3 regions of the Agarivorans sp. D1326 genome follow, and region 1 is predicted to be linked to each of the others. Evidence: predicted binding sites of a transcription regulator. Region 1 holds the regulator's gene; each other region holds the start of a gene.
The links. The regulator LexA, encoded in region 1, represses DNA repair genes until DNA is damaged. The targets are predictions, from matches to a motif close to TACTGTATNNNNATACAGTA.

Region 1 (10,161 bases):
TTTGAACTATTGAAGTCAAAGGAGATTAAGGATTTCAGCGTCTCGTCTGGCGCAAATTGGGTATGTGAGCCAAGGTTCAGCCTGGTTAGGGTTGTATCTATCGCTACGCTCGGGTCGTTATTCTTACCGAATAGCCCATTAGGTAGGTTGTTCACTCCCATTCCAGAGACGTCGCTATCAGCGATCACAGCGCCAACAACTTTCCCCGAGAGCGTGATGTTTGTACGCTCAGATACCTCAATAGTGTTGGCTAGAGAGGGAGCAGATAAACCGAGCATGGGCATGATTAGTGCTGTGAGAATAGGCTGTCGTTGAGTCACGTTTACTTGCTTCATCTGGTTACTACTTTTATCTCAATATGTAAGTACTGGGTGCGTGAGCCCGCCCCCCTGAAGTAAGAGGGGTAAGGCAATATCTTCTTCACTGGAATTGGCCCCTCCCAACTAGGAAGAGGCCAGAGTGTTTACTTGTCAGCTAGCTGTTTAGCTGCCTCGCGCAAATAACCAGGTAGTAAGTCCGGAGTGAGGTATACAGGCGAGGTGGAGAAGGCTACTCCGACAACATCTCGCGCTGGATCTACATAGAGGTTTTGGTAAAGGTTACCGTGTTTGAACAGTGCACCGTCTTCCCAAACAGCGTCCCACTGGTGCGAGTTATAAATTGGCATGTCTAAGCCGAAAGCGGCTTTAACCCATGAGTGGTCGGTAAAGTCACCCGCAAGATAGGCAGCGTGGTTTCCGCCTTTTTGCATCTTGCTAAGGACTTCTTGTGAGACTACTTGCTCATTAGCCACGCTGTTCCAGCTCGGCGTAAATAGCAGAGCATAACGCGCCAAATCATCCAAGCGAGTGTTGACTGCACCGTACGCGATGGCGTGACCAGCAGGCGTAACGTTGATTTGTGCTGAGGCGCGAGCACCAATCTTCGACCAAATGCGCTCCTCAAACACTTGAGTAAAGGGCTCTTGAGTGATGTTCTCGATTGCTACACCTAGCACTTTGGTGATAGTTGAGCTGTAGCGAGCTACTTCGCCTGAAGCTTCGCCTTCTAGTGGAACCACATCACGCAGTACCTTCATCTCATCTTCAATTACACCATCAGCATTTTTTACGTTGAAGTCAGCGGATAACATGCGCTGGAATACCGAGCGTGGATTTAAGGTATTGGCGGCGTTTTCACTGATGTCTAGGCCAGATGCCATATTCATTGCATCAAGCATAATCACGCTATCCCACTGGGTGCCTTTTAGCTCTGGAACGTATTCGGTGATTGGCTTGTTCATATCGACCTTGCCCTCGTTTTCCAGCATCGTGAGGATGGTTCCCACCGATGATTTCGCTACCGATGCCCATATATGAGAGTCCTCTGGGTTCATGCCTGGGAACGCTTCATAGACCACTTTACCGCCTTTGAGGATCATGATGCCTTGTACCCGGGTTTTCTCATCATGGATGTACTCGCCCATAGTCACAGACTCATTGCCGTCGCCCATGGTAAAGGTCAACTCATTAAGGGAGGGATCAATATTGCGTTTCAGTTCACTTATCTCACCGTGCGGCATAGCCAGTTCAGCCGGTAGGTACTTGGTCATGTTAAGGGTGTAGTACAGCGCGTGGTCACCGCCCATTTGCATATGGAAGTTACCAAAGCTCGCGCTTGCTTCATCGATAAATGTTTTATCAAAGCCTTGCTTTACTTGGCTTACCGGAATAGTTGGTTTAGCACCAGGCTGGGCTAATGCTTGGTCTAGAGCAGACTCGGCGCTCACCGCATTGGTGGTTAGAGCTGCCGCTACGAACACAGCGATACTGGTCATTTTGGTTAGATTTTTCATGGTTTTTTACCTTATAGAACGTAATAGATGTAGATTGCTTAGAAGTAGAACTTGTAATTGGCCCATACCACGGTGTCGTTAATGCTTTGGTTGATGAAGGCATTCTTGATGGTGGTATGGGTGTTAGTGATCTTGATTTGGCCCCAGCGTGTTTTTTCGCTATTGAAAGGAGTGGCCATTAAGAAATTGGTGTTCAGAACTGACAGTTCCGCATCGCCTGATAGGTAGTTGTACTCTGGGTACAGACCGAAATACGTGCCGTCTTTGCCGGCAGTGTAGAAAACATATAGCGCAGCTGAGGCACCTAGAGCTTCGTCGTCAGAGATGTTGGCCATGGTGGTAAGATCTTGGGAAAACTTACCTGCTAACACGCCTGCTCGTGGAAAAATGTTAAGTCCTTTTACACCAGAGTTAATAGCCAGCGTCACGCCGGGCGAAACAGAGCTAAACAAGGCGTTGTCTAGCACATCTACAGAAGCCGCGATTTTAGGCACAACAGAGTTGGCTATAGAGAAAACATGGAAGTATTGCAGGCGACTGTCGGTGTAATTTCCGTGACTATCCATTGCGGCTTCCACGGTAAGCATGCCTTGTTGACCGTTTTGAAACGCCATATCGCCAGAGATTGAACCTTTAAACCCACCGTTGTTACTCATTCCCACGTAGGCAGAGGTATTTGTCTTAGTTAGGTCTGCTGGATCTGGCGTGTCGCTATCGGCAAAAGCGGGTAGCGCAAAAAGCATGCTCAGAGCGGCGATAGGTGCCAGTGGTGTCGTGTTCATTGTTAGCTCTCATAATTCAGTGATAGTTAGTGTGAAGTCCTTTAATAAGGGCCATCTGCCTAGTCATTGACGTTATGAAGGCCGTCGAGTCATTCGAACGAGTGAATAGTAGGTTTTCTCTGCACCCGAAAACAGGTCATATATGGACATTGTCATGGTCATATTCGGACACTTGACATAAGCGTTAGCCACAATAAGTTAGGTAAAGCTAATGGCAGGGGAAAGTTTTAATGGCAGCTGATTGCAGGGAAGGGGCAGTGAGAAACGACCAAGTTGTGTACAGTTATTTGCGACAGGTTAGTCTGGTAGATTCTGCTTACGAAGTTGGGCTGGTGTGGCGCCGCAGATGGCTTTGATTGCCCGGTTAAAGTTCGATACATCCTGATAACCCATACGATAAGCAATGTCAGCAATGGGGTCGTCACTCTGTTCTAGTAGCTTCCGGGTTTGCTTAAGAATCGATTGTTTCTTCATCTGGTTGAACGATGTGCTGTGGTCATTAAAGTAGCGGTACAGTGTTTTGCTGGTGACGCCAAACAGGCTGGCTAACCACTCTAAGGTGAAGTTGGGTAGGTGGCAGTAGCTTTCTGAAAGCAAGTAGATCTCAGAGATGTCACGGGATTTGAGAGTACGATTGGACATAGGTTGAAGATTGTCCACTCCAGCAAGACCAATTTTCAAGGCGGGAGAATCGTAGCTTAGCTGAGTGCGCGGAATTAGCAGCTGCGCAAACTTGGCGCCTGAGCTTTCATGGGTCATAACATTTACAAAGCTGGGCGACCAATCAGGGCCAAGCCAATGTCGGCAAAACTGCATTACCAGCGCAACTCTGAACCATTCGTTAACGACACTACCTGGAAAACTGGGTTTCATCTCACTTCGGTTGCAAAGGCACCACTCTTCACCCGCCTTCTCTAGCCAATAGGTGTTTTGTCGGCTAAACAGGTGCTCGTTGCTCATAAATGATTCTAGGACTTGTTTGAGTTCAAAATCTTTCCCAATGAAACCCTCTTTGCCGTCAATGTAAATTTGAGCGGCGTATTTACCCGCAGCTAGGGGCATATCGTCGGCGCATCTCGCTGCCATTTCATGAAGAAACAAGGAGACGTTCTTCATCGGTAACCATTTCTCAGTACTTGAGTAAGCAGTGGGCAGACCTTGTTCTCTGGCCTTTGACTTCCAGGCGATTCCCTTAGATTCGAAATAGGGGATATAAAACAGCATTGTTTGGCTTGAGGTGAGTAGCAGTGCTCTGGATGTTTTGCGCATGGAGTTCGAGTGAGACCGTTTCCGTCAGTAACTAAGGAGTGAAAAGTCACGGGTTCAATATACAATAATGTGTACTAGCTCAGACCTGATCTGACAGTTACCCAATTTTGAATCGGTGTCTGTCAGTTTAGATTTGAGCTAAGTTCTTCTCAGCCCAAACCGATTTTCCATCGAGTAAAGTTTCCAGTGGTGTTCTACCACAGCATATTGTAACGGTCAAATCATCTTTACCACTTCCATGATTGATAGCGACCTCAACCAAAGTGAATACTGTGTAGGTGACTTTTATAATATGCAAAATAAGACCTTAAAAGTATGAACCTTTGATACCCAAACTGACAAAGAGACAACCTTGAATTGTCTCTTTGTTGTTTTCAGCCCTGCAAAGGCATATTTTCTTATCCCACCTAACCCTGACAACGCTTATTTACATAAACACTCTAACTCACTTTTGTCCAATAGCGAGTTAGCTCTACTCTTCGTATCTTTCTTTTATCCTTAATTCTATCTATTTGTGATTGGTGTCACAAAATATCGGGTGTAGTTTCAAAGTAGCGGAAAGAATTCCAATGAAACTGAAACCTACAATAAGTCACTGATTTAGATAAATCCTTGCTTCATTGCTCATGCTGTATATACTAACAGTGTGCTGTATAAACTTACAGGTAGATTATGAAGCCTTTAACACCCCGTCAAACAGAAGTATTTGAATTAATTCGTCGTCATATTTCCGAAACGGGTATGCCGCCAACCCGTGCAGAGATCGCTAAAGAATTAGGTTTTCGTTCTGCTAATGCGGCAGAAGAGCACCTACGAGCTCTTGCTAAGAAAGGTGCTATTGAGATGATCCCTGGTGCTTCGCGTGGTATTCGCATTAGTGAAGAGTATTTGCCAGCCAGCGCTAATGAGCCAGTAGCCGAAGACTTAGAACCCGGTTTACCTTTAATTGGCCAAGTAGCTGCAGGCGAGCCTATTTTGGCGCAGGAGCATGTAGAGTCGCACTATGCGGTAGATGCTAACTTGTTTAACCCTCATGCCGATTATTTACTGCGGGTGCAGGGAATGAGTATGAAAGACATCGGCATTATGGATGGTGACTTGTTAGCGGTGCACAAAACCAATGACGTTCTTAATGGGCAAGTGGTGGTGGCACGTTTAGAAGACGATGTTACGGTTAAGCGTTTTGAGCGCGACGGTAAAATGGTTTACTTGCACCCAGAGAATGAAGAGCTCTCAACTATTGAAGTTGATTTAGAGTATCAAAGCATCGAAATTGAAGGCTTAGCGGTAGGTATTATTCGCACTGCCGATTGGATGTAAGCCTTACATAGCAATAAGTTCCGCCCTTTTTAAGCCCAAATCAGCCCGATTTGGGCTTTTGTCGTTAGCATCACATCTTTTGTGTTTATCCATAAAAATCTCAACAATATATTTACATTTCTTTAACTTAGGGGTTAATTTATAAGCAGTAGCTTGTATTTAGCTGTTGCTGTCTACTACTTTTGGGGTGGGGGATTTCCCTTTTTCTGCAGCTACTTTCCTAGTTTGGAGAGTTGTTGTCGTTGGCTACTAGCAAAGGAGAGCGCTGTGGGCCGATGGATTCAGCTAATAATGCTGACATTCTTTTCGTCGCAAGTATTTGCGCAAGAAATGTCATTCAACTTACGTCCGGGTGTTACCGCCATTAGTGAGCAGGTTTATGGCCTGCACATGACAATTTTTTATATTTGTTGTGCTATTGGGGTGCTGGTGTTTGGCGCCATGTTCTGGGCTATTTTTCATCATCGCAAGTCTAAAGGGGCCAAGCCGGCTCAATTTCATGAAAGTACCAAAGTAGAAATTATTTGGACCATCGTTCCTTTCATTATTTTGATTGGGATGGCGATTCCTGCCACTAAAACCCTGTTGGCCATGGAAGATCCTTCCGATGCCGATATCACCATTCAAGTAACCGGGTCCCAATGGAAGTGGCATTACAAATACTTCGACCGCGAACTGGAATTCTACAGTGTGCTGGCTTCTGATATGGATGAAGTTAACGGCAAGCTGGAAAAACGCAAAAACTACTTGCTTGAGGTAGACCGTCCGCTGGTATTGCCTATCGATAAAAAAGTACGCTTTTTGATGACTTCGGAAGATGTTATCCACTCCTGGTGGGTACCGGATTTTGCAGTTAAAAAAGACGCCAACCCTGGCTTTATTAATGAGGCTTGGACCATCATTGATAAACCCGGCATTTACCGCGGCCAGTGTGCTGAGTTATGTGGTAAGGACCACGGCTTTATGCCGATTGTGGTTATCGCTAAAACGCAGGCTGATTACGATGTTTGGTTAGCCGAGGAAGAAGCTGCTTATCAAGCCAAGCAAGCCCAAGAGTTAGAGCTGGTTGCTATGACTATGGAGCAAGACGAACTGATGTCGCTGGGCAAAAAAGTCTACGACAAAAGCTGTGCAGCTTGCCACCAAGTTAACGGTGAAGGCTTACCAGGTGTGTTCCCTGGCTTGAAAGACAGCCCAATCGCTATTGGTGATGTGGGCAAACATATTGAAGTAGTTGTGAATGGTGTACCGGGCACTGCGATGCAAGCCTTTGGTAAACAGCTAGGTTTGAAAGAGCTGGCTGCCGTAATTACTTACGAGCGTAACGCTTGGGGTAATGATACCGGTGATTTAGTGCAGGCCAAGGATGTTGTGGCCGTGCAAAACGCAGCGCAGTAGGGAGAGAGATAATGAGCACGATTAGTGACGTTCATGCTGACCATGATGAGCACCATCACGGTGCCCCGCGCGGTTTAATGCGTTGGGTATTAACCACTAACCACAAAGACATTGGCTCAATGTATTTGTGGTTTAGTTTTGCCATGTTTATTACCGGTGGCGCGATGGCGATGGTGATCCGCGCCGAGCTGTTCCAACCAGGTTTACAGTTAGTTGAACCTAACTTTTTCAACCAAATGACCACTATGCACGGCTTAATTATGGTGTTTGGTGCAGTAATGCCGGCCTTTACCGGTTTGGCTAACTGGCTGATTCCGATGATGATTGGCGCGCCAGATATGGCCTTGCCACGCATGAATAACTGGAGCTTTTGGATTTTACCTTTTGCTTTCACCATGCTGTTAGCCTCGTTGTTTATGGAAGGTGGTGGCCCTAACTTTGGTTGGACTTTCTACGCGCCGCTTTCTACTAACTACAGCCCAGACAGTACCGCTTTGTTTGTATTTTCGGTGCATATTATGGGGATTAGTTCGATTATGGGGGCGATCAATGTGATTGTAACCATTATGAACTTACGTGCACCCGGCATGACTTACATGAAGTTGCCGCTATTTGTGTGGACTTGGTTTATTACCGCATTTTTGTTGATTGCTGTGATGCCGGTATTAGCAGGTGCAGTGACCATGGTGCTTACAGATAAGTATTTTGGCACGTCGTTTTTTGATGCCGCTGGTGGAGGAGACCCAGTACTGTTCCAGCACATATTCTGGTTCTTTGGCCACCCCGAAGTTTACATTATGATTTTGCCGTCTTTCGGCATTATCTCGGCGATTGTTCCTGCCTTCTCTCGTAAAAGATTGTTTGGTTATGCCTCGATGGTTTACGCCACTGCATCTATTGCTGGTTTAAGCTTCATTGTGTGGGCGCACCATATGTTTACTACTGGTATGCCTGTGGCAGCTGAGTTGTTCTTCATGTTTTGTACCATGCTGATCTCGGTACCTACAGGGGTGAAGGTATTTAACTGGGTGGCCACCATGTGGCGCGGCTCAATGACCTTTGAAACGCCGATGTTATTCGCACTGGCCTTTATTGTGCTTTTCACCATCGGTGGTTTCTCGGGATTGATGTTGGCGATTACGCCGGTGGATTTCCAATATCACGACACTTATTTTGTGGTGGCGCACTTCCATTATGTACTGGTAACTGGCGCGGTATTCTCGATTATGGCCGCTGCTTATTATTGGCTACCTAAGTGGACCGGTAATATGTACGACGAAGGCCTGGGCCGGTTACATTTCTGGTGTTCGCTTATCTCGGTAAATGTGTTGTTCTTCCCTATGCACTTTTTAGGCTTAGGTGGCATGCCACGGCGTATTCCAGACTATGCGTTGCAGTTTGCCGATGTTAACGCCATTGTGAGTATTGGTGGCTTTGCCTTTGGTTTGTCGCAGTTCATCTTCTTGTACATGGTGATTAAGTGTATTCGTAGCGGTGAACCTGCTCCGGCTAAACCTTGGGAAGGCGCAGAGGGCTTAGAATGGGATGCATTGCCATCGCCAGCGCCTTACCACAGTTTCTCTACACCGCCGGAGATTAAATAATATGCTTGGCCATGGCCGTTTAGTCACAAAGCTGCTGCTTGTAGTAGTGGCTATGTTCGGCTTTGGTTACGCCTTGGTGCCGCTGTATGACGTATTTTGTCAGGTTACCGGCATTAACGGCAAAACAGCTACAGAAGCCAGCGAACTAAGCCTTGTTACTGACCAACAGCGCAGCGTAACCGTGGAGTTTATTAGCTATGTACCGCAAGGGCTAAATTGGAAGTTTGGTCCTAAGGTTAACCAAGTAAAAGTCCATCCAGGTGAGACACTACAGATTGATTTTAGTGCTAGTAACCTTACTCCCAAACGTGGCACGGTGCAGGCGGTTCCTTCGGTTAGCCCTGGTTTGGCGGCCAATCATCTTAAAAAAGTCAGCTGTTTTTGTTTTGAGCAGCAAACCTTAGCTCCGGGTCAACAGCAAGACATGCCATTGTTCTTCTATGTAGATCCAGAGTTACCTAAAGATATAAATACCTTAACTTTGGCTTACACCTTATTTGCCGTAGAGGGCGAGCCGATTGAATCTGAAACTGCACAAGTAAGTGCCGATGGAGAGGTGAGCAATGACGCAGCCTTATGAGAAGTATTACGTTCCTGCGCAAAGTATATGGCCAATTGTTGGCGCGGTTGGTTTATTCCTAATCGCCATGGGCGCTGGTTTTTCTGTTCAACAAATGGGCAGTGAGCAAAGCTACGGCCTTTGGATATTGTCATGTGGCTTTGTGGTAATTGTTACCATGATGTTTGGTTGGTTTGGCAATGTTATCCAAGAGAGTATGGATGGCTTATATAGTGCCCAAATGGACCGCTCTTTTCGCCAAGGCATGAGTTGGTTCATTTTCTCCGAGGTAATGTTCTTTGGTGCATTTTTCGGAGCGTTATTCTACGCCAGAATGATTGCTGTGCCTTGGTTGGGCGGTGCTGGTAATAATGAAATGACTGGCGCTGTGTTATGGCCTGAGTTTACTGCCATGTGGCCGCTAGTTGAAACGCCCGGCGGTACAACAACCCAAGCGATGGGCTGGTTCGGCTTGCCACTGTTGAATACTGTAATACTGGTGATTTCGTCAGTGACTTTGCACTTTGCTCATGTGAGTTTAGAAAAAGATAAACGTGGGCCACTTAAAATGTGGTTAGCCATTACCTTGGTGCTAGGTTTTGCTTTCTTATTTTTTCAAATTGAAGAATACATTCATGCATATCAGGAATTAGGCTTGCGCCTTGATTCAGGCATTTATGGCAATACCTTTTTCTTACTCACGGGTTTTCACGGCTTACACGTTACTTTAGGCGCTATCATGCTTACGGTGATGTTTTTGAGGGTACTAAAAGGCCACTTTACCGGTAAGAGTCACTTTGCATTTATGGCATCGAGTTGGTATTGGCACTTTGTAGATGTGGTGTGGTTGTGTCTGTTTATTTTTGTCTATGTGCTTTAGTAAGGGCGAGGGTTGGGCTGAATAATGCCCAACGCCATGGCGAGTAAAACCAATAGGATAACCAACACGCTAAAAATTAAGCGTTTACCCAAGTAATGGGTCATTGGTTTTTCTCCGCCCTTTAGCATTACCCGTAAAGCAAACAGCATGTTCACCACCACAAACAGGATTAACGCGGTAATTAGCAGTTTTATGACCATAACTAAGCTCTCTCAACAGGCTGATAAAAAAACAGTTTCTTACCGCTTGATACTGTTTGTAGTGCTTATGGTTGCGCTGATAGGGCTAATGGTCAAGCTTTCCTTGTGGCAATGGCAACGCAGTGAACAAAAACAGCAGTTATTAGATCAATACCAGCAGCAATCGCAGCTCGAAACCAGTTTAGAACAGGCCCTTGCTTCGGGCGTACAGCCGTTTCAATTAGTTACGTTAAGTGACATCGCAAGCACGGATAAGTTTTTGTGGTTAGATAATAAAGTAAATGAAGGAGTAGTGGGGTACGACGCCTATACCTT
Region 2 (10,161 bases), on a different contig from region 1:
AAAGATGACATCATGCAAGCCGATGTTTCCAAGAGTTTAGATGCTACTCAGCTCTATCTTGGCGAAATTGGTTTCTCTCCATTGCTTACCGCCGAAGAAGAAGTCCTATATGCCCGCCGCGCCCTTAGAGGTGATGAAGCCGCGCGTAAAAGGATGATTGAAAGTAATCTTCGCTTGGTGGTAAAAATTGCTCGCCGCTACAATAATCGTGGTTTAGCACTGCTAGATTTAATCGAGGAAGGGAACCTTGGTTTGATTCGAGCAGTGGAAAAATTTGACCCGGAGCGTGGTTTCCGATTCTCCACCTATGCTACATGGTGGATTCGTCAAACCATCGAACGAGCAATTATGAATCAAACTCGAACTATTCGATTACCGATTCATGTGGTGAAAGAACTAAATGTATATTTACGTACAGCACGTGAATTAGCACACCGTTTAGATCACGAACCAACCGCCGAGGAGATTGCTGAAACGCTAGATCGTCCGGTTGAAGATGTCACTAAGATGTTACGTCTAAACGAACGCATCAGCTCAGTTGATACGCCTATTGGTGGGGATAATGATAAAGCCTTGCTTGATATCATTTCAGATGAGAATGACCACGGGCCTGAACACCGCACCCAAGACGACGATATGAAAAATAGTATCGTTGGTTGGTTAGGTGAGCTAAACAGCAAACAACGCGAAGTATTAGCACGTCGCTTTGGTTTACTAGGTTATGAAGCATCTACTCTGGAAGATGTGGGCCGTGAGATAGGCTTAACACGCGAGCGTGTTAGACAAATTCAGGTTGAAGCGCTACGTCGCTTACGTGACATACTTTCTCTACAGAATTTATCTATAGATTCGCTGTTTAAAGTGTAGTTAAAGAAATATTAGATAATAAAAAGGAAGCTTAGGCTTCCTTTTTTAGTTGCTGACTGAACAGGTAATTTAATGACTTTGCTGTTTTAGTTTATACAATAAATCTAAAGCTGCTTTAGGAGTTAGTTCGTTGGGGTCGAGCTGTTTAAGCTGCTCAACAACCGGGTGAGGTTCTGGTTCGCCTAAGTCCATGTTTAACTGAGCAGCTAAGTCTCCATTTACTGCATTTGAGCCAACAGGCTCAATCGCCTCAAGTTGTTTGAGCTTTCGTTTCGCTTGGTTGATGACTGCTTTTGGAATGCCAGCAAGAGCAGCTACTTGCAAGCCATAGCTTTTACTCGCCGCGCCATCTTGTACTTGATGCATAAATGCGATGGTATCCTGATGTTCAACCGCGTCTAAATGCACATTAGCTGCCCCTTCCAACAATTCTGGAAGCTGAGTTAACTCAAAATAGTGAGTAGCAAAAAGCGTTTGTGATTTAAGTTTAGCTAATGCCTGCGCTACGGCCCAAGCTAATGACATACCATCATAAGTGCTTGTTCCTCGGCCAATTTCGTCCATCAGTACTAGGCTATTGGCAGTGGCGTTATGCAATATATTTGCAGTTTCAGTCATCTCAACCATAAAGGTAGAACGACCACTTGCCAGATCATCGGAAGCACCAATACGAGTGAAGATTTTATCTATTGGTCCAAGTTCTGCGCTATCAGCCGGAACATAACTTCCCATGTAAGCCATCAAACAGATAAGTGCTGTTTGGCGCATATAAGTCGATTTACCACCCATGTTAGGGCCTGTAACTATTAATAGCTGGCGCTGTTTGTTTAGCTGAACTGGGTTGGCAATAAATGGTGTTTCATTTACATGCTCTACAACCGGGTGACGGCCGCCCTGGATACTAATACCTGAGTTTTTCACAAAGCTTGGGCGAGAATAGTTTAAGCTTTCGGCTCTTTCTGCCAAACACGCTAGAACATCTAGTTGAGCAATGGCTTGAGCACTTTGTTGCATTTTGTTTAGCTCTGGCATTAACAGGTCGAGTAGTTGCTCGTATAACTGTTTTTCAAGGGCTAGCGCTTTACCTTGACTAGAAAGCACTTTTTCTTCGTGCTCTTTAAGCTCAGGGATGATGTAGCGCTCCATATTCTTTAAAGTTTGACGGCGAATATAGTGCTCAGGAACTTGTTCTGCATGGGCTCTGCTAACTTCGATATAAAAACCATGCACTTTGTTATAGCCAATTTTTAGATTAGCGATGCCTGTTTGCTCGCGCTCACGCTGCTCTATATCACTTAAGAACTGAGTAGCCCCGTCACTTAAGTTACGCCACTCATCCAGTTCTTGATTGTAGTCTGGCGCAATAACCCCACCATCTCGAATGAGTACTGGAGGATTATCAATAATTGCATTTTGTAGCAGTGTGAGGGTATCTGGGAACTCACCGATGTTTTTAGCTAAAGGGGCTAAAGCCTGGCAGTTAAGTAAATAACTTTGCAGCTCGGGCAGTTGGTCAAAAGCATTGCGTAAGCGAGCAAGATCCCGAGGACGAGCAGAGCGCAATGCTAAACGCGCTAAAATACGCTCAATGTCACCTATGGATTTAAGAATGCTTTGAAGTTGTGGATAGAGGTCAGCACTTAAGATCTCGGCAATACAATCTTGGCGAGCTACAACTTCTTGCTGATTGCTCAACGGTTGATGGATCCAGCGGTTGAGCAAGCGGCTACCCATGGCAGTGGCGCTGCGATCTAAAATGGCGCTGAGAGTATTGTCATAAGTGCCGGCCAAGTTTCGAGTAAGCTCTAAGTTTTTGCGACTAGCTGCATCTAGCTGAATAAACTGGCTTTGGCTTTCAATAATAATTGCATTGATATGTGGCAATGCAGTGCGCTGGGTATCCTGGACATATTGCAATAAGCAACCCGCTGCCGACAGGGCGAGGGGATATTCACTCACGCCAAAACCATCTAGATGACGAGTACCAAATTGCTGGTTTAGCACTTTTTCCGCTGTGGCTAAATCAAACTCCCACTCACCGCGTCGGCGTAGGCCTTTGTAGCTTTGCAAACTTGGGTAAAATTCAAAATCGTCGGGGTAGAGCAATTCGGCTGGGTTTAGTCTCTGAAGTTCGGCTTGTAGCTGATCCTCGCCATTAAACTGATTGATAACGAAGCGACCACTGGCAATATCCAGGTAAGCAAGACCAATTTGTTCTAGTTGATTCACTACGCTAACTAGTAAGTTGTCTTGCTTTTCCTCTAGTAGCGCTTCGTCACTTACTGTACCAGGGGTGATGATTCTAACTACTTTTCGTTCGACCGGCCCTTTACTGGTAGCTGGGTCGCCAATCTGTTCACAAATCGCGACTGACTCGCCTAGTTGTACAAGTCGTGAAAGATAGTTCTCGGCCGCGTGATAGGGAATGCCTGCCATGGGAATCGGCGTACCGGCTGATTGTCCACGTTTGGTTAGCGAAATATCCATTAGTTCAGATGCGCGTTTTGCATCCTCATAAAACAACTCATAGAAATCGCCCATCCGATAGAACAGAAGGATATCAGGGTGTTGCGCCTTTAGATTAAGGTACTGGCGCATCATCGGCGTATGTTTTTCTAGGTTTGTTTCAGTCATCAGCGTAATCGAATTATTGGCTATTTAGGTGAACGAAGCTGCAAGGATAAAAGCTGCCAGCTAATTAGGCAAAACTCTTTTAGGAATTTTATGGAATAAACTTGATACTGTATGAATACCCAGTATACTACTGTTCAACAAGATAGTTAAAAGCACCTAACGAGGGCGATATGGATCAGAACAAACAAAAGGCATTAGCTGCGGCCCTAGGCCAAATTGAGAAGCAATTTGGTAAAGGCTCAATCATGAAGCTTGGTGATAACCGTACCATGGATATTGAAACCATTTCTACTGGTTCTTTATCAATTGATATTGCTTTGGGTGCAGGTGGCTTGCCAATGGGCCGTGTGATTGAAATCTATGGCCCTGAAAGTTCTGGTAAAACCACACTTACTTTAGAAGCTATCGCGCAAGCCCAAAAAGTGGGTAAAGTATGTGCCTTTGTTGACGCGGAGCATGCCTTAGACCCTATCTATGCGAAAAAGCTAGGTGTAGACGTAGACAACTTATTGGTATCTCAACCTGATACTGGTGAGCAAGCTCTAGAAATTACCGATATGTTAGCCCGCTCTGGTGCTGTAGATATGATTGTTATTGACTCGGTTGCAGCCTTAACACCAAAAGCAGAAATTGAAGGAGACATGGGCGATAGCCACGTTGGCCTGCAAGCACGTTTGATGTCTCAAGCATTACGTAAGTTAACCGGTACCCTTAAGCAAACTAACTGTATGTGTATCTTCATTAACCAAATCCGTATGAAGATTGGTGTAATGTTTGGTAACCCTGAAACCACTACCGGTGGTAACGCACTTAAATTCTACGCATCGGTTCGTTTAGACATTCGCCGCATTGGCGCAGTTAAAGCTGGCGATGAAGTTGTTGGTAACGAAACTCGCGTTAAAGTGGTTAAAAACAAAATTGCACCACCGTTTAAACAGGCTGAATTCCAGATTATGTATGGTGAAGGTTTTAACCGCTACGGTGAGCTGGTTGACCTAGGTGTTAAAGAGAAGCTGGTTGATAAAGCCGGTGCTTGGTTCTCTTACAAAGGCAATAAAATAGGTCAAGGTAAAGCAAACGCTTCTACCTACTTAAAAGAGCATCCAGAAGTTGCTCAAGAAATTGAGATGACAATTCGTAACAACCTGTTAAATAAGGTTGAGCTCGAAGAGCAAGAGCCTGCCGCTGAAGCTCCAGTAGATCAAGAAGCATAAGCGAGATAAAGGAGCCTAAGGGCTCCTTTTTGTTATGACTAATCGTAGTGCCTTACATACCACCATCGACTTGCTATCAAGACGTTCTTATAGCCAACTGCAGCTGTTGCAAAAACTGCGGCAAAAAGGCTACCAAGATGACGAAGTTAGTGATGCTCTAGAGTACGCGCAACAAAATGCTTGGTTAGATGATAGAAGTTATGCTGCATCGTTAACCCGCGCTAGGGTTAGCAGAGGCTATGGCAAAAACTATATTAAGCAGTATTTGCAAATCAAGGGTATTAGCGGCGATTTAGCGATTGAAGTTTTGGAACAGGATGACTGGGATTGGTACCAAGCCATCGAACTTTGTTTTAACAAGAAATTTAAGCAAGGTTTACCCAGCGACCGAATGCAAAAGCAAAAATGTACAGCCTACTTGTTTCGACGAGGCTTCGATTTCGAACTAATCAATATCTTGTATAGCGAACTACAACAGCAATAAGCCTCGAACACTTTGCCTGCAAAGGTCTGCGTGATATATTGTCGCGATTAGTAACGGTTTCACCTTTTTTAGCGCTTATCGACGGGAAACTTTAGGTTTCACCGCTATGTCGAGTTGCTACAAACCCCCAGGAAAGAGTTTCATGAAGATGACTTCAGCTGAAGTAAGAAATGCATTTTTAAGCTTCTTTAACAGCAAAAATCACCAAGTAGTTGCCAGTAGTTCATTAGTCCCTCACGACGATCCTACCTTACTATTTACCAATGCGGGTATGAATCAGTTCAAAGACGTATTTCTTGGCATTGATAAGCGAAATTACAGTCGAGCCACTAGCTCACAACGTTGTGTGCGAGCAGGCGGTAAGCACAATGATTTAGAAAACGTAGGCTATACGGCGCGTCACCATACTTTCTTTGAAATGCTAGGTAACTTCAGCTTTGGTGATTACTTCAAAGAAGAAGCCATTGGCTATGCATGGGAGTTCTTAACTGAAGTTGTTAAGTTACCTAAAGAGAAGCTTTTAGTCACCGTTTACCAAACCGATGATGAAGCCTTTGATTTGTGGGCTAACAAAATTGGTGTGCCTAAAGATCGCATCATTCGTATCGGCGATAAGTCTCCAGAGAAAAAGTTTGAGTCAGATAACTTTTGGCAAATGGGTGACACTGGGCCTTGTGGTCCTTGTACCGAAATCTTTTACGACCACGGTGAACATATCTGGGGCGGTCCTCCAGGAAGTCCTGAAGAAGATGGCGACCGTTTCATTGAGATTTGGAACGTAGTATTTATGCAGTTCAACCGTCAAGCCGACGGAACAATGGAGCCCTTACCAAACCCATCGGTTGATACCGGTATGGGCTTAGAGCGAATCGCCGCCATTTTGCAAGGCGTACACTCTAACTATGAAATTGATATTTTCCAAAACCTGATTGCAGCAGCTGCCAAAATTATTGGCACCAATGATTTGGAAAACAAATCATTGCGAGTAATTGCCGATCATATTCGTTCATGTGGCTTCTTAATCGCAGATGGTGTTATGCCAGCTAATGAAGGTCGCGGTTACGTACTTCGCCGTATTATTCGTCGAGCGGTTCGACATGGTAACAAGCTGGGTGCTACTGATGCATTCTTTTATAAATTGTTGCCTGCACTAATCGCTGAAATGGGTGAAGCCTACCCAGAGCTACAAACTCAACTACCGGTTATTGAGCGTGTTCTTAAGCTAGAAGAAGAACAGTTTGCCAAAACCCTTGACCGTGGTTTGCTAATTTTGGACGAAGCACTTAGCGAATTGGAAGGTTCGGTTATTCCAGGTGACCTGGTGTTTAAGCTTTATGACACTTATGGCTTTCCCGCAGATTTAACCGCTGATATCGCCCGTGAGCGAGAGTTAAGTGTAGATGAGGCCGAGTTTGAAGCGGCCATGCAAGCTCAACGTGAGCGAGCGAAGCAAGCCAGTAACTTTGGTACCGACTACAACGACAATCTAATTATTGACAGCGCGACTGAGTTCCTTGGTTACCAACACTTAGAAGCAGACGTTAAGATTGTTGAAATGTATAAAGATGGCGAGCCTCAATCGTCTCTTACCGGTGGTGACCAAGCTATTATCGTGTTAGATAAAACACCGTTTTACGCCGAGTCAGGTGGTCAAGCTGGCGATGCTGGCGAGTTGATGTACCAAGGCGGAAGCTTTGTTGTGCAAGATACCTTAAAAGTGGGCAAGGCTTTTGTACATAAAGGTTACCTGCAAGGTGGTGACTTAAATGTTCAGCAGCAGGTGCAAGCTAAAGTTGATTCTCGTCGTCGCTGGAATACTGCGCTAAACCACTCGGTAACACACCTATTGCACGCTGCATTACGTCAAACATTGGGTGAGCACGTTACTCAGAAAGGTTCTTTGGTAGAAGCGGCGCGCTTACGTTTCGATTTTTCACACTTTGAAGGTGTGTCTATGCGCTCGTTACGCCAAGTTGAACACCTAGTAAACCAACAAATTCGTCGCAACCTGCCTGTTGAGACCAAGGTAATGAACCTTGATGAAGCTAAGCAGGCTGGTGCGATGGCCTTATTTGGTGAGAAATATGACGACGACGTGCGTGTTGTAAGCATGGGTGATTTCTCAACTGAGCTATGTGGGGGAACTCACGTAAACCACACTGGTGACATTGGTTTCTTTAAAATCACCAGCGAAGCAGGTATTGCTGCTGGGGTTCGTCGTATTGAAGCAGTAACCGGTCAATTTGCTATCGACTTGATTCACCGCCTAGCCGAAGAGACAGAAAAAGCTGCTAACTTGGTTAAAGGCGACCAATTTAATATTGGCGAAAAAGTGATTCAGTTAGTTGATCGCAACAAAATGCTCGAGAAAGAAGTAACTCAGCTAAAAGCTAAGTTAGCTAGTGCCGCCAGTAATGATGCTGCAGATCAAATACAAACCATTAATGGTGTGAAAGTATTGATTGCTTTAATCGATGGCGCAGAAGGTAAAGCACTGCGTAGTAGCGTTGATGAGCTCAAAGTTAAGCTTGAAAGCGGCGTAATTTTACTAGGCACTGTAAACGACGGAAAAGTTAGCTTGGTTGCTGGTGTAACTAAAGATCTTACTGGTCGCGTTAAAGCGGGTGAGATGGTGAATATCGCTGCACAATGTGTTGGTGGTAAGGGTGGCGGCCGTCCAGATATGGCACAAGCCGGCGGTTCAAATCCAGATGGTTTACCTAAAGCCTTAGCTGAAGTGAAAGAGTGGCTTGTTGAGAAGCTTTAAATAGTTATACATTAAGTGTTAGAGAAAAAGGAAAGCAAGTGGCACTAATTGTTCAAAAATATGGCGGCACTTCGGTAGGTACTTTAGAGCGTATCCAAGCCGTAGCTGATCGCGTTATTCGCTGTAAAGAAGCGGACGATGACATCGTGGTTGTCCTTTCAGCAATGTCTGGTGAAACCAACCGTTTATTAGGCTTGGCCCAAGAGATTGATGAAAACGCCAGTGAGCGAGAAAAAGACGTATTGGTATCTACCGGCGAGCAAGTCACTATTGCCTTGCTGAGTATCGCACTGCAGAAGAAAGGTTGTGATGCGATTTCTATGACTGGCGACCAGATCCGCATGCATACCGATAATGCGCATGGTAAAGCGCGTATTACTGATATTGACGACCACAATATTCACGCACACTTGAAAGACAATAAAGTGGTGGTGATTGCTGGCTTCCAAGGTAGGAGCCCAGACAACTACATTACTACTTTGGGTCGTGGTGGTTCAGACACTACCGCAGTGGCTATTGCCGCCGCGCTTAAAGCCGATGAGTGTCAGATATACACCGATGTAGATGGTGTTTACACCACTGACCCACGGGTAGAGCCTAAAGCTCGCCGTTTAGAGAGCATTACTTTTGAAGAAATGCTGGAAATGGCCAGTTTAGGCGCAAAAGTTTTGCAGATCCGCGCTGTTGAGTTTGCCGGCAAATATAATGTGCCGTTGCGTGTTCTATCGAGTTTTACTGAAGGTAATGGCACCTTAATTAGTTATGAGGGAAATAAAATGGAGTCACCCGTAATATCAGGCATCGCATTTAATCGTGATGAAGCAAGTTTAACTATTTTGGGTGTACCAGATAAACCTTCCGTTGCTGCATCAATTTTGGCACCAATTGGTGATGCTAATATTGACGTTGATATGATCATTCAGAACTCGATGGGCGATAATACGGCAGATTTTACCTTTACGGTTCACCGTAATGATTACAAGCGAGCAAAAGAGTTACTAGAAGAAACCTCTAGCAAACTAGGCGCACGTGAAGTTCAAGGTAAAGATTCCTTGGCAAAAATTTCTATCGTTGGGGTGGGCATGATGAACCATCCTGGTGTTGCTAAAACCATGTTTGAAACCTTAGGAGACGAGGGCATTAATATGCAACTTATCTCGACTTCTGAAATCAAAGTGTCGGTTGTAGTAGACGAAAAGTATTTAGAGTTGGCTGTACGTGCTTTGCATAGTGCATATAACCTAGAGCAATAATAATGACTCTTTGGCTTAAACAAGCTAGTCTATACGCTTAATAGCAGAAAAATAACAGCTTAGATAAGTCGCTAAAGAACAAGAATATGAATTTAAGGAGATAATGAATGCTAATTTTGACGCGCCGTGTAGGCGAAACGTTAATGATTGGGGATGAAGTAACCGTAACTGTATTAGGTGTTAAAGGTAACCAAGTACGTATCGGCGTAAACGCACCAAAAGAAGTATCTGTGCACCGTGAAGAGATCTACATGCGCATTCAAGCAGAGAAAAGTGCCGGCGCCTAAGCAAGCCTTACATTGCCAAGATTTATCTTTAGGAAGCCTCTGGCTTCCTTTTGTTTTTTTAGGCTTTTGATGTTGATGAGCAGCGGCCACAAATTCACCTCTCAATAGCCAGAACGTTTGCTTTGTAGTCAGTTGCTAAACAAATACATAGCCAACTGTTCGAAAGCTGAACGAACAAGAGAAAAGTGGTAAAAAAGGTTTGACTATATTTTTGGAAGCAGTAATATCTGCATCCGAAATCGCGGTGAGGTGGCCGAGTGGCCGAAGGCGCTCCCCTGCTAAGGGAGTATAGGGTTTGTAGCCCTATCGAGGGTTCGAATCCCTCCCTCACCGCCATCGATTTCAACGCGCGTGTAGCTCAGCTGGATAGAGTACCTGGCTACGAACCAGGCGGTCGGAGGTTCGAATCCTTCCACGCGCGCCATATTTTAAAGAGTGACTCGTCATTCTTGTTTCAAAGTGTTTTCTGCGCGCGTGTAGCTCAGCTGGATAGAGTACCTGGCTACGAACCAGGCGGTCGGAGGTTCGAATCCTTCCACGCGCGCCATTATTTAAAAAGCTCATAGTTAATGTGAGCTTTTTTTATTGAAGTGTTACCTACGCGCGTGTAGCTCAGCTGGATAGAGTACCTGGCTACGAACCAGGCGGTCGGAGG
Region 3 (10,161 bases), on a different contig from region 1:
AAGCAGCTTGAAGCTTGGTATGTGGCACAAAACACTAAAATGCCTGAAAGTAATATCAAGCAAGCCATGTTACCCAAGGGCGCAGTAATGGTAGATAACCCTATAGGCACTGCATGTGGCTTTATAGTGGAACATGCTGGGGCAAAACTTATCTTTACCCCGGGCGTGCCTAGCGAGTTTAAGCGAATGCTCAAAGAGCAGTGGTTTCCGCAGCTAATCGCCGCTGCACCCAATGCGCAAGCCAAGGTTAAGCGCTTTTATACCTTTGGTTTGTCTGAGTCCTCACTTAGTGATCGCTTTAACGATTTAGCGCTACCAGAAGGTGTTCATCTGGGGTATCGCTCGGCGCGTCCAAGTATTGAAGTTAAGTTGTTTTATCCTCGCGAAGCTCCTCAATATGAGCAACTAAGCCAAGTTGTTCGCAACGAGTTAGCCGACCATGTATTTACCGAAGACCAAGGCAATTGGGCCTTGTACCTGCAACAGTTGATGATCGCGCAGGGCAGAAAGCTGGCCTTAGCTGAATCTTGCACTGGCGGGATGTTAGCTGCAGAACTGGTTGCGGTTGCGGGCAGTTCTGCCTACTTGGATCGCGGCTTTGTTACTTACAGTAATCAGGCAAAGCAGCAAAGCATAGGGGTGCCCTTAGCCACAATTGAGCAATATGGCGCAGTATCAATAGAAACTAGCCAAGCAATGGCTCTAGGCGCACTTAAACATAGTGAGGCTGATATTGCTTTGTCGGTCACTGGCATCGCAGGTCCAAGTGGCGGTAGTGAGGAAAAACCGGTAGGTACCGTTTGTTTTACCTTAGCAGAAGGCGATAAATGTATTAGTCAGCAGCTATTACTCAGTAATCGAAGTCGCTCGGTAGTACGTATTATGTCTACCGCCGTTGCTATGGATATGTTGCGTCGGTACTTAACCGGCTCGCCGGTATTAGGTGATTACCAGCACTTAAAACGCATTGATAGCGCCGATAGAATCCTGTAGCTGAATTAGTTTAACAGCGGCGAGTTTCACGAAATTTATTTGGCACTAGTGTGGTCTGTTATAAAAAGGAGATGCTATGTGGTTGAAATTTAAACGTGATTGGGAAGAGCCCGAGTCGGCTGTTACCCCAGAAGCGCTGTTTAAGCAGCGCCGCAATATTATCAAAGGCTTTGGCGTTGCAGGAGCTGCCAGTTTGCTTCCAGTTACGGGGCAGGCTGCGTCTTGGTTTGGTGGTGACGACGAAGAGCCTGCAGCAATAGTGCGACGCGCTCTCAATAAAACCGATATTCCCCCTTTGCATAACGATGCTTTAACGCCAGAGGCAAAAGCCATTAGTCATAATAATTTTTATGAGTTTGGCACCGCTAAAGATGACCCCGTTAAGAACAGCCGCCAGTTTAATCCTAACCCTTGGTCTTTCACCATCGATGGTTTGGTGGAAAAACCACTGACCTTAGATTTAGATGACGTAATGGCTAAAATGGCTCTAGAGCAACGTATTTACCGGTTACGTTGTGTAGAAGCTTGGTCGATGGTTATTCCTTGGGTTGGCTTTTCTTTGAGTGATTTGCTCAAACAGGTTAAACCTTTGTCATCAGCGCGTTATGTTGCTTTTGAAACGCTGTACGATCCAGAACAAATGCCAGGGCAGAAAAGCCGGTTTGTAGGTGGCGGCATCAATTATCCCTATGTAGAAGGCTTGCGTTTAGATGAAGCGATGAACCCTTTAAGCTTTATGGCAGTGGGCATGTATGGCAAAACCTTACCTGCGCAAAACGGTGCGCCATTGCGCTTAGTTCTGCCTTGGAAGTATGGGTTTAAGAGCATTAAGTCGATAGTACGAATTCGCTTTACCGAAGTAGAGCCGCCCACCACTTGGAATATCCTTTCACCCCATGAGTATGGCTTTTATGCCAATGTAAATCCCAAGGTCGACCACCCTCGATGGAGCCAAGCGTCTGAACGTAGAATTGATGACGCGGGTTTATTGGGACGCAAGCGTATCGATACCGAAATGTTCAATGGTTATGGTGAGCAGGTTGCCCACTTATACAAAAACATGGATTTAACCCGCTACTTCTAATGGTGCTTAGGTGAGTAAAGCTATAAACAAAACGCTTGCCAGCTATCGTTGGCAACTAAAAGGCCTATTGCACCTGCTGTTATTATGCCCGTTGTTTTATTGTGTTTTAGCGGTCGTTAATGGCTGGTGGGGAGGAGACCCCGTTCAAGCTATTATTCATTACCTAGCGAACAGTGCATTAAACATTTTAGTTATTACGCTTTGTTTAGCGCCTGTGTCACGTAGGTTTAAGTTACCTAGCTTATTAGCTTATCGGCGCTTAATTGGCCTTTATGTGTTCGTTTATGCACTGTTGCATTTAGCGGCTTACTTGGTGATTGATTTAGGTTTAGATTGGCAGCTATTTTGGCAGGAGAATATCCAACGACCTTACATTTGGTTGGGCATGGTTGCCTTTGTGGTATTGCTAGCAATGAGCATTACTTCGCTTAAAGCCTTACAACAAAAACTAGGGCGTCGTTGGTTGCAATTGCATGGCTTAGTTTATCCTATAACCTTGCTTGTTCTGGTTCACTTTTGGTGGTCATTAAAGTCGGGGTGGTTAGAACCGGTGCTTTATTTAGTAGTGGTTGCTGGCTTGTTTTCACTGCGAAAGCTGCAAATTCAGCGTTGGTTGAGTAGTTTTAATAATACCAGTCACTCTAAGTAAGTGATCAGAAATAAGGCAGGATTATTTGATAAGTAGTTATTCTACAATCAAAAATTCTTATAAATAGCTACTTTGGGGTAGGGGCCTTCCACAACGCGTAGTTGTTTTTGCCATTATGTTTAACTTGGTACATGGCTTGGTCTGCGCGATGGAGAATTTGGTTAAATTCTTCGTTGTGACGGTGAAAGCTGCACATACCTATGCTTAGGCTCACCGAAACTTCAATATGATTAAAACTATGAGTTTGGTTGAAACTATCGAGCAATGTTCTAGCCTGTTGCTCTAGCTGCTCGGTATCACTAAAGGGCAGCAGTATGGCAAACTCATCGCCGCCAATGCGCCCTGCCTTTGCCTTTTCAGGACAGCTATCTTGGATACGTTTAGCACAAGCTTTTAGTATGTGATCGCCCGCAGTATGGCCATACTGGTCGTTAATTGGCTTGAATTGATCTAAATCGACAAACATTAAGGTGCCGCCGTTGGCATCTATGGTTTGGCAAAATCGGTTGAACTCCGTTTCAAATGCATGGCGGTTTAGTAAACCCGTTAAGGTGTCATGGTGGGCCAACTTAGATAAGCGGTGTTGGTCTACGCGCAGTTGAGTGACATCGATATGCGTGCCAATCACTCGAAGTGGGTTATTGTCGCGATCATACTCTTGAATGGTGCCGCGGTCTTTAATCCAGCGAGTACTACCATCTTGATGCACCATGCGATATTCAATATTGTATTCATTACTATGCCCGTGGATCATTGACTCAAAAGCATTAATAGCTAGCTCTTTGTCTTCGGGGTGAAGGTTAGATTTCCAATTTTCGTAGAGTGCTTCCTGTTCAGAAGCTGAAATGCCACAAATTTTTCCGTATTCACAATTGTAAAGACTAAGCCTACCACTAGGAATATCCTGCTCCCAAAGCACAAGTCCGCTGTCGTTTAGGGCAATATTAAGAAGGTTTTTAGTGTCATCGAGTTGGGATTGTAGATGCCGATTTTGCTCGCGCAGTTCGGCGATTATCTTGTCGCTTTCATCCATTAATGCGGCTTCACAATGTGTTTACAATTGTAAGCAGTTTATCAAATTTTACTCTCGCTTTCCTATAATTATTTGACTCTCCGGTCAAATCTAAAGGGCGATACAGTTTTTTATTCCGTATCGCCAAGTTTACAAGTTGTTATTTAGGGCCTTAATTCTTACCAAGAACCAGTGCTTGGCATAGATGCCCAAGGCTCTTGTGGAGGTAGAGATTCACCTTGTTGTAAGAGTTCTACAGAGATTCCATCTGGAGAAACGATAAATGCCATGTGGCCGTCTCTTGGTGGGCGGTTAATGGTTACACCGGCATCTTGCAGTTTTTGGCACAAGCCGTAAATGTCTTCTACCGACACCGCAATGTGACCAAAGTTACGACCGCCGGTGTAGCTTTCCTGTTGGCCATCTTCATCTGGCCAGTTGTAAGTTAACTCTAAGCAAGGTGCGTTTTCGGCTTTTACTCGCTCAATGTCTTCATCGGCAGCCAAATAGATAAGAGAAAATCGCCCTTGTTCGCTTTCGTAACGACGCACTTCGCTCATGCCAAGTAAATCGCAGTAAAATCGCATGGACTCGTCGAGATCTTTAACTCGAACCATGGTGTGAAGAAACTTCATATTGTCTTCCTGTTAGTTTAATAATGATTAGATTTTTGCTAATCCTGAGTAATGCAGACATCCCCTTTGGGAATACAGCTACAACTCAAGATATAGCCTTGTTGTTTTTCATCGTCGGTTAATCCGCTATCTTCTAATACTTCAACTTCACCACTTTGCAGCTTAACTTTGCAGCTGCCACAAAAGCCGCCACGACAAGAGTAAGGTAAGTTTAGGCCTGCTTGTTCTGCTTGCTCTAATAAGTTTTGCTGATTGTTGCCTTGAAGGTAGGTATCCCAACTGTCGAATAAAATATTCAGCGCTTTAGTCTCTGAAGTCGTTGTTGGGTGATGACCAAAGCTCTCTTCGTAATAATCGTCTTCATGTAAACCTAAGGCTAACAGTTGTTCTTTAGCGCTTTGCATAAAGGTTTGCGGGCCACATACATAAACAGCGCGTTGTTCTAAATCTGCTACATCCATTAACATGCCTCGGTTTAGGCGACCTTGATAGCCTTGCCAGTTTTCAGGGGCTTGTTGGGTGAGTGTATAGCGGATACTGCAGTGACTAAAGCTTTGGCTAAGTAGCGCTAGCTCTTGCTTGGCAATGAGGTCATTTTCACTATGAGCACTATGCAAAAACACGATGTCGCGGTCGATATTCAAATCACTTAAATAGCGCATCATCGACAACATAGGGGTAATACCGCTGCCGGCGGAGAGTAAAAGTAATTTGGCGTTGCTGCTTTGCTTAACATGAAAATCGCCATCGGGAGCATGGGCTTTTAAGCTCATGTTTGGCTTGAGGGTATCATGAAGCCAGTTAGACACTTGGCCATTAAGCACCCGTTTAACGGTAATGGCTAAGCGTTGTGGGCGAGTAGGAGAGCTAGAAAGCGTGTAGTTGCGGCGCAGTGGCTTTCCGTCAACTTCAAACTCGAAGCCTATATATTGGCCAGGCAAATATTCACTCAAGGTTTGCTCGGGGGCCTCAAAGATAAAGGTTTTTACATCGTGAGTTTCTTGTTTTACTGCTAAACAACGTAACTCAAGTGCCTCACCTTGTTGCCACTGTTGTTTGTCTGGGGAAGTTTGGCTTCGTTTATTTACGTTTTCTGGGTAACGCTCTGGTGTGCGAGTTTCAAGCACTTCTACTGGGTCGTATAAGCTAATATTTCCGCTGTTAAGCGCCACAACATTCTGCCCAAAATAAAGATTGCCGTCTTCACCTTGGCGATACTTAGCTAGAGTACTAAGTGGTTCTTTGTTGGCATCAAACTCACCAGTGCGCTGGTCAAGGGTGGTAAATACACAACGTGAGCAAGGGTTTTGCACTTCAAATTCTACTTCACCAATCTTAAAGCGCTTCCAGCCGTCCTCGGCAAAGGCTTCAGTATTTTTAACCACTAAGTTAGGGCGAAATTGTTCCATGCTGTGCTTGGTGGTAGAGCGCAGGTTCAAGTCTTCGAGTGATGCTTCTGAGATCAGTAACAGTGGGTAACCATCGGCAAATGCAACTTGGGTTTCACGCTGTTTTACCAAACGAGATGAATGTTCACCAAAAAATACTAAATGGCATTTTTCCCCCAAATAGCGACTAAACCATTGGTCGTAAGATTCACTGCAATGCTGGGCTTGCACTGTATCTTTCCAAATCATTATCTCTTTGTAGTGACTAGAGAACTCGGCATATTGTATCGCTAAGTTTGGCATGTTCTCTGCTCTTAGCTGCAAACCGGTTTGGGTAAGCGCAGCATGAACTTGAGCCAGCTTTGGGTGAGTACGTGCGGTAATTTGTTTGCCATCCGGTTGGCAAACCACAAAGCGCCGGTCAAAGGCTAAGCCATGCTCTTCAACAAAGGCATGATTTAGATGAATACCTGCGGTTGACTTAATCGGATAAACACTTAATTGACTAACACGAGCATCATTCACTGCTTGAGCTTCCTTTTGCCTATTTAATCTAGCAATAGTACTCAAGCAAAGGCTTGGTAGCTAGGGTGTTCAGCAAAAAACGAGCTACGTTTTCGCCACCTCACCTTAACCACCGGGTCACGAGCTAAAGTGTAATTATATTATAAATGAATCTGTCAGTTTTATTTACAATCAACCCAAGAACTTAGCTGTTATAAAAAACTATTTATATATTTATCATTGCCTTATCTTTATGTCTTCAGCTGGCGTGCTTTTTGCTCACTAAATAGACTTTTAAGTTCACTCGTTATTTAAGGAAGGGAAGCTGTCATGAACAAAAAAGTTTTGCAGGCCTCGCTGGTTTCGTTAGCGATTGGATCGCTCTATGCGCCTATGGCCTCTGCTATCGTTATAACAGAAAGTTTTGATGCAATGGAGCTAGCTGAATCTTTGTTAGTTCCTGATTCAAGTATTGTTATCAATTCGGCGACTTTGTCTCAATCTGGTCTTGGGCAAGCTGGTACTTTCACCAATGAGTCTGGCGTATATGGTATTCCCTCGGAAGGCGGAGTGGTTCTTAGCTCTGGTTTAGTTAAATCGTATGAGGATGGGCCAAATACTGACAGTGGGTTTACCGGAAGTTTTGACACTGCAGCAACTGCTGAGCAAAACGCAATGTTAACCCCTTTAACGGGTATTCAAGGCCATTTTGATCCGGTGCAGTTAGATATTAGCTTCACGGTAAATTCAGTCGACCCTACCACATTGACTTTTTTCGGGGTATTTGGCTCTGAAGAGTGGCCGGAGTTTGTTGGTGGTACTGTCACCGATGGCTTTGGCTTATTTTTAAATGGTGAAAATATCGCAGGAGCCTTACCCACCGGTTCTAGTGCAGGTGACCCTTTGTTACCTATCAATATTGACCATCCAGATATGAGTGACATTCGAGGTACTGAGCTTGATGGTGTACTAGCACCAAACGGCAATCCGCAGTTGCGTTTTGATGCTCCAGTACAGCCAGGGGTAAACACCTTTACTTTCATTTTGGCTGATGCCGGCGATAGCGTGTTAGATACGACTATCTTCTTAAGTAGCTTTGGTGAATTAGGCGAATCTGAATTTGTGCCGATTTTGCCGGATCCGAGTAACCCTACTGATGAAAATGGTGCCTTTGTATTTGACCTACCCGAGGTACAAAGTGGTGAAACGATTTGGATCGACCCTGATGTAGCAGCTGGTTATGTCTACTCTACTGATGGTATGTTTGCTTCAGTTACCGCACCTTCATTAGCTTCGGTGAATGACCCAGATGGTTACGTGATTGAGTTTTTGTTTGAAGGAGTATTGCAGCAAATTGCATTAGCAGCAGGAGAAACGTTTGAGTTTGGTATCAACTTTGATCCTGTAAGTACCTTCACCTTAAGCGGCATTAACTTAGATCTTGGCTTGGATCCTACCAGTCCACTGGCATTTGTTACCGGTTTGTCTTTTGTCGAAACGGGCAGCTTCCAAGTATCGCAGCTACCCGTTACGGTATTTGTTCCAGATAACAACAGTGTGCCAGAGTCGCCAACGTTATTTATGTTTGGTCTAGTTATGGCATTTTGGGCTGGACGAAAAAAACTCAGTGCTTATTATAAATAGTATTGTTTTTAAAAGCCTAAGTGAAAACTTAGGCTTTAATCTTTTTGGGGTGTCATGAAACATATACTAATAGTTGTTTGGTCGATTGCGGTGTTTATTAGCAGCAGTGCATTGGCTGCTGACGATTCTGGTAAATTTGCTGCAAAAGGCGCCGCAAGAAAAAGCTGTAGTGACTTTACTCAAAGCGCTCAACAGAAAAATTCTGATTACTTACTTTATGGTGGTTGGTTAGAAGGTTACGTGACTTCTTACAATCAATTTCAGCCCTCAAACTATGATGTTGTGCCTTGGCAAACTACCGAGTTGTTGTTGGCATTACTGCAGCGTCATTGTAAAGCTAACCCCGATATTAAGTACTTAGACGCAGTAAATAGCTTAATTAAAACGGTGTTTCCAATTCGCTTAGAAAAAGAGAGCCCGTTAGTGCAGGTCTCTGTGGCCGATGCAAACTCTTATTATTATGTAGAGATTTTGCAGCGAGCTAAGCAGCGTTTAAAGTTTTTAGGGTATTACAATACCTCGGTTGATGGCTCAGTATTTACCCCATTGGATGTGGAAGTATTTGTTAAGTATCAAAAAGACATCGGCATTCCGCAAACGGGTATTCCCGACCAATTTACCCTGTCTAATTTATTCCTTAAAAAGACCCAATAACACAATTCAATTGTTTACCAAATAGAGCCACTTTACTTTAGAAGGAAAGTGGCTCTGTTACTTTGAATTTTTAGTAAAATATCGCATACTGTGTTTATATACAGTTTTGAGGCGATAGCTGTGGCAGATTTACAGCCAATACAACGTAAAATAATCCATGTTGATATGGACTGTTTTTATGCGGCTGTTGAAATGCGAGACCAGCCAGAGCTAGCCAATGTTCCTTTGGCTGTAGGCGGGATGCGCAGCGGTCGCGGGGTGTTGACTACTTGTAACTACCTTGCGCGTGAATATGGTGTTCGCTCAGCTATGCCAACCCATAAAGCCTTGCAGCTTTGCCCTCATTTGGTATTGGTGCCTCCACGCATGCAGGTTTACCAAGAAGTGAGTAAACAAGTACAAGGCATTTTTCATGAATACGCCGATGCTATCGAGCCGCTGTCTTTGGATGAAGCTTACCTAGATGTAAGTAATAGTGAGGCCTGCAAAGGCTCGGCCACACTCATCGCTGAACAAATCCGCCAAGATATTTTTGCTAAAACAGGTCTAACAGCATCTGCTGGTGTAGCGCCTGTGAAGTTTTTAGCCAAAATCGCCTCAGATTTAAACAAACCCAATGGCGTATATGTCATTAAACCGCAGCAAGTCAGTGAGTTTATCGAGACCTTAGCGCTTGAAAAAATTTCAGGTGTTGGCAAGGTGAGCATTGAGAAGCTGCATCATCAAGGTTTGTATACCGGCGGTGATGTTCGCCGTGCAGATAAAGACAAGTTAAAGCAGCTATTTGGTAAATTTGGCGAGATGTTGTGGCTGCGTTGTCAGGGGGTAGACGAGCGCGCTGTAAGTAACGATCGTAAGCGAAAATCGGTGGCGGTAGAGCGCACCTTTGCTAAAGACGAAGGTAACCAAGCTATTTTGGTAGAACGCTTGTTAGCCTTGCTGCCTGAGCTTAAGCGGCGCAGTGAAAAGCACTTAAAGCAAGCCAAGATGAATAAACTTGGGGTGAAAGTAAAATTTGCAGATTTTCAACAAACTACCAAAGAACAACAGTGTCAGCATATTGATGAGTCGGCATTATTGGAGTTGTTTGAAGAGGCGCTTGCTAGAGGGAAGGGAAAGGCGGTGCGGCTAATTGGTTTGCATATTGGTTTGGCTTATGAGCAGCAAAACCAGTCACCACAACTGGTTTTGCCGTTTGAATCGTTAACTACTTAACCTGAACTCGGGATAAGGAAGTGACGATAGCTTTGCAACCAAGTACTTAATCTAGTGTCATGTTTCTGTCGAGATAGTTTTGCTTAGTTCAAGGCGAAGCTGCGCGTCAATAGCTAGCCTATTGCAAGCATCTTCAACACCGAAATAAGTAAAAATAGCCGCTAGAAACCAGTTTATTATCCCGAGCTTAGGTTATTTAGTAAGGTCTCGGTCATAACTAAGTCGTTTAGCTGCATCTAAAGTTAACATTTGCATAAACGCTCGCGTTTCAGCGTCGCTGCCTGAGGGTGTTCCTGATTGACTACCTGCGCCAAAAACGTTTGTAGGTACGTTACGTTTTGCAAAGGCTTCTGCCCAAAGCGCTTGAATCTTTACTTCCGCTT

Region 2: recA (recombinase RecA) is a predicted target of LexA. The motif match lies at 3,607-3,626, and genes of this name have one in related genera.
Region 3: dinB (DNA polymerase IV) is a predicted target of LexA. The motif match lies at 8,650-8,669, and genes of this name have one in related genera.

The regions. Positions count from the first base shown of each region.
Region 1 covers NZ_JBTWEN010000012.1:79,269-89,429, forward strand. The annotation lists gene ACYFDN_RS19020 (DcaP family trimeric outer membrane transporter) at 1-335, opposite strand, end outside; gene ACYFDN_RS19025 (serine hydrolase domain-containing protein) at 464-1,834, opposite strand; gene ACYFDN_RS19030 (hypothetical protein) at 1,873-2,616, opposite strand; gene ACYFDN_RS19035 (helix-turn-helix domain-containing protein) at 2,914-3,732, opposite strand; gene lexA (transcriptional repressor LexA) at 4,558-5,205, shown strand; gene coxB (cytochrome c oxidase subunit II) at 5,497-6,603, shown strand; gene ctaD (cytochrome c oxidase subunit I) at 6,615-8,207, shown strand; gene ACYFDN_RS19055 (cytochrome c oxidase assembly protein) at 8,209-8,787, shown strand; gene ACYFDN_RS19060 (cytochrome c oxidase subunit 3) at 8,771-9,646, shown strand; gene ACYFDN_RS19065 (DUF2909 family protein) at 9,643-9,846, opposite strand; gene ACYFDN_RS19070 (SURF1 family protein) at 9,839-10,161, shown strand, end outside.
Region 2 covers NZ_JBTWEN010000001.1:766,480-776,640, reverse strand. The annotation lists gene rpoS (RNA polymerase sigma factor RpoS) at 1-867, shown strand, start outside; gene mutS (DNA mismatch repair protein MutS) at 937-3,510, opposite strand; gene recA (recombinase RecA) at 3,672-4,715, shown strand; gene ACYFDN_RS03525 (regulatory protein RecX) at 4,750-5,199, shown strand; gene alaS (alanine--tRNA ligase) at 5,342-7,966, shown strand; gene ACYFDN_RS03515 (aspartate kinase) at 8,005-9,219, shown strand; gene csrA (carbon storage regulator CsrA) at 9,327-9,506, shown strand; tRNA gene ACYFDN_RS03505 (tRNA-Ser) at 9,750-9,842, shown strand; tRNA gene ACYFDN_RS03500 (tRNA-Arg) at 9,854-9,930, shown strand; tRNA gene ACYFDN_RS03495 (tRNA-Arg) at 9,977-10,053, shown strand; tRNA gene ACYFDN_RS03490 (tRNA-Arg) at 10,108-10,161, shown strand, end outside.
Region 3 covers NZ_JBTWEN010000001.1:723,525-733,685, reverse strand. The annotation lists gene ACYFDN_RS03340 (CinA family nicotinamide mononucleotide deamidase-related protein) at 1-993, shown strand, start outside; gene msrP (protein-methionine-sulfoxide reductase catalytic subunit MsrP) at 1,070-2,077, shown strand; gene ACYFDN_RS03330 (protein-methionine-sulfoxide reductase heme-binding subunit MsrQ) at 2,088-2,726, shown strand; gene ACYFDN_RS03325 (GGDEF domain-containing protein) at 2,794-3,759, opposite strand; gene gloA (lactoylglutathione lyase) at 3,918-4,373, opposite strand; gene ACYFDN_RS03315 (MOSC N-terminal beta barrel domain-containing protein) at 4,412-6,286, opposite strand; gene ACYFDN_RS03310 (choice-of-anchor L domain-containing protein) at 6,596-7,909, shown strand; gene ACYFDN_RS03305 (peptidoglycan-binding domain-containing protein) at 7,964-8,563, shown strand; gene dinB (DNA polymerase IV) at 8,684-9,778, shown strand; gene ACYFDN_RS03295 (SPFH domain-containing protein) at 9,971-10,161, opposite strand, start outside.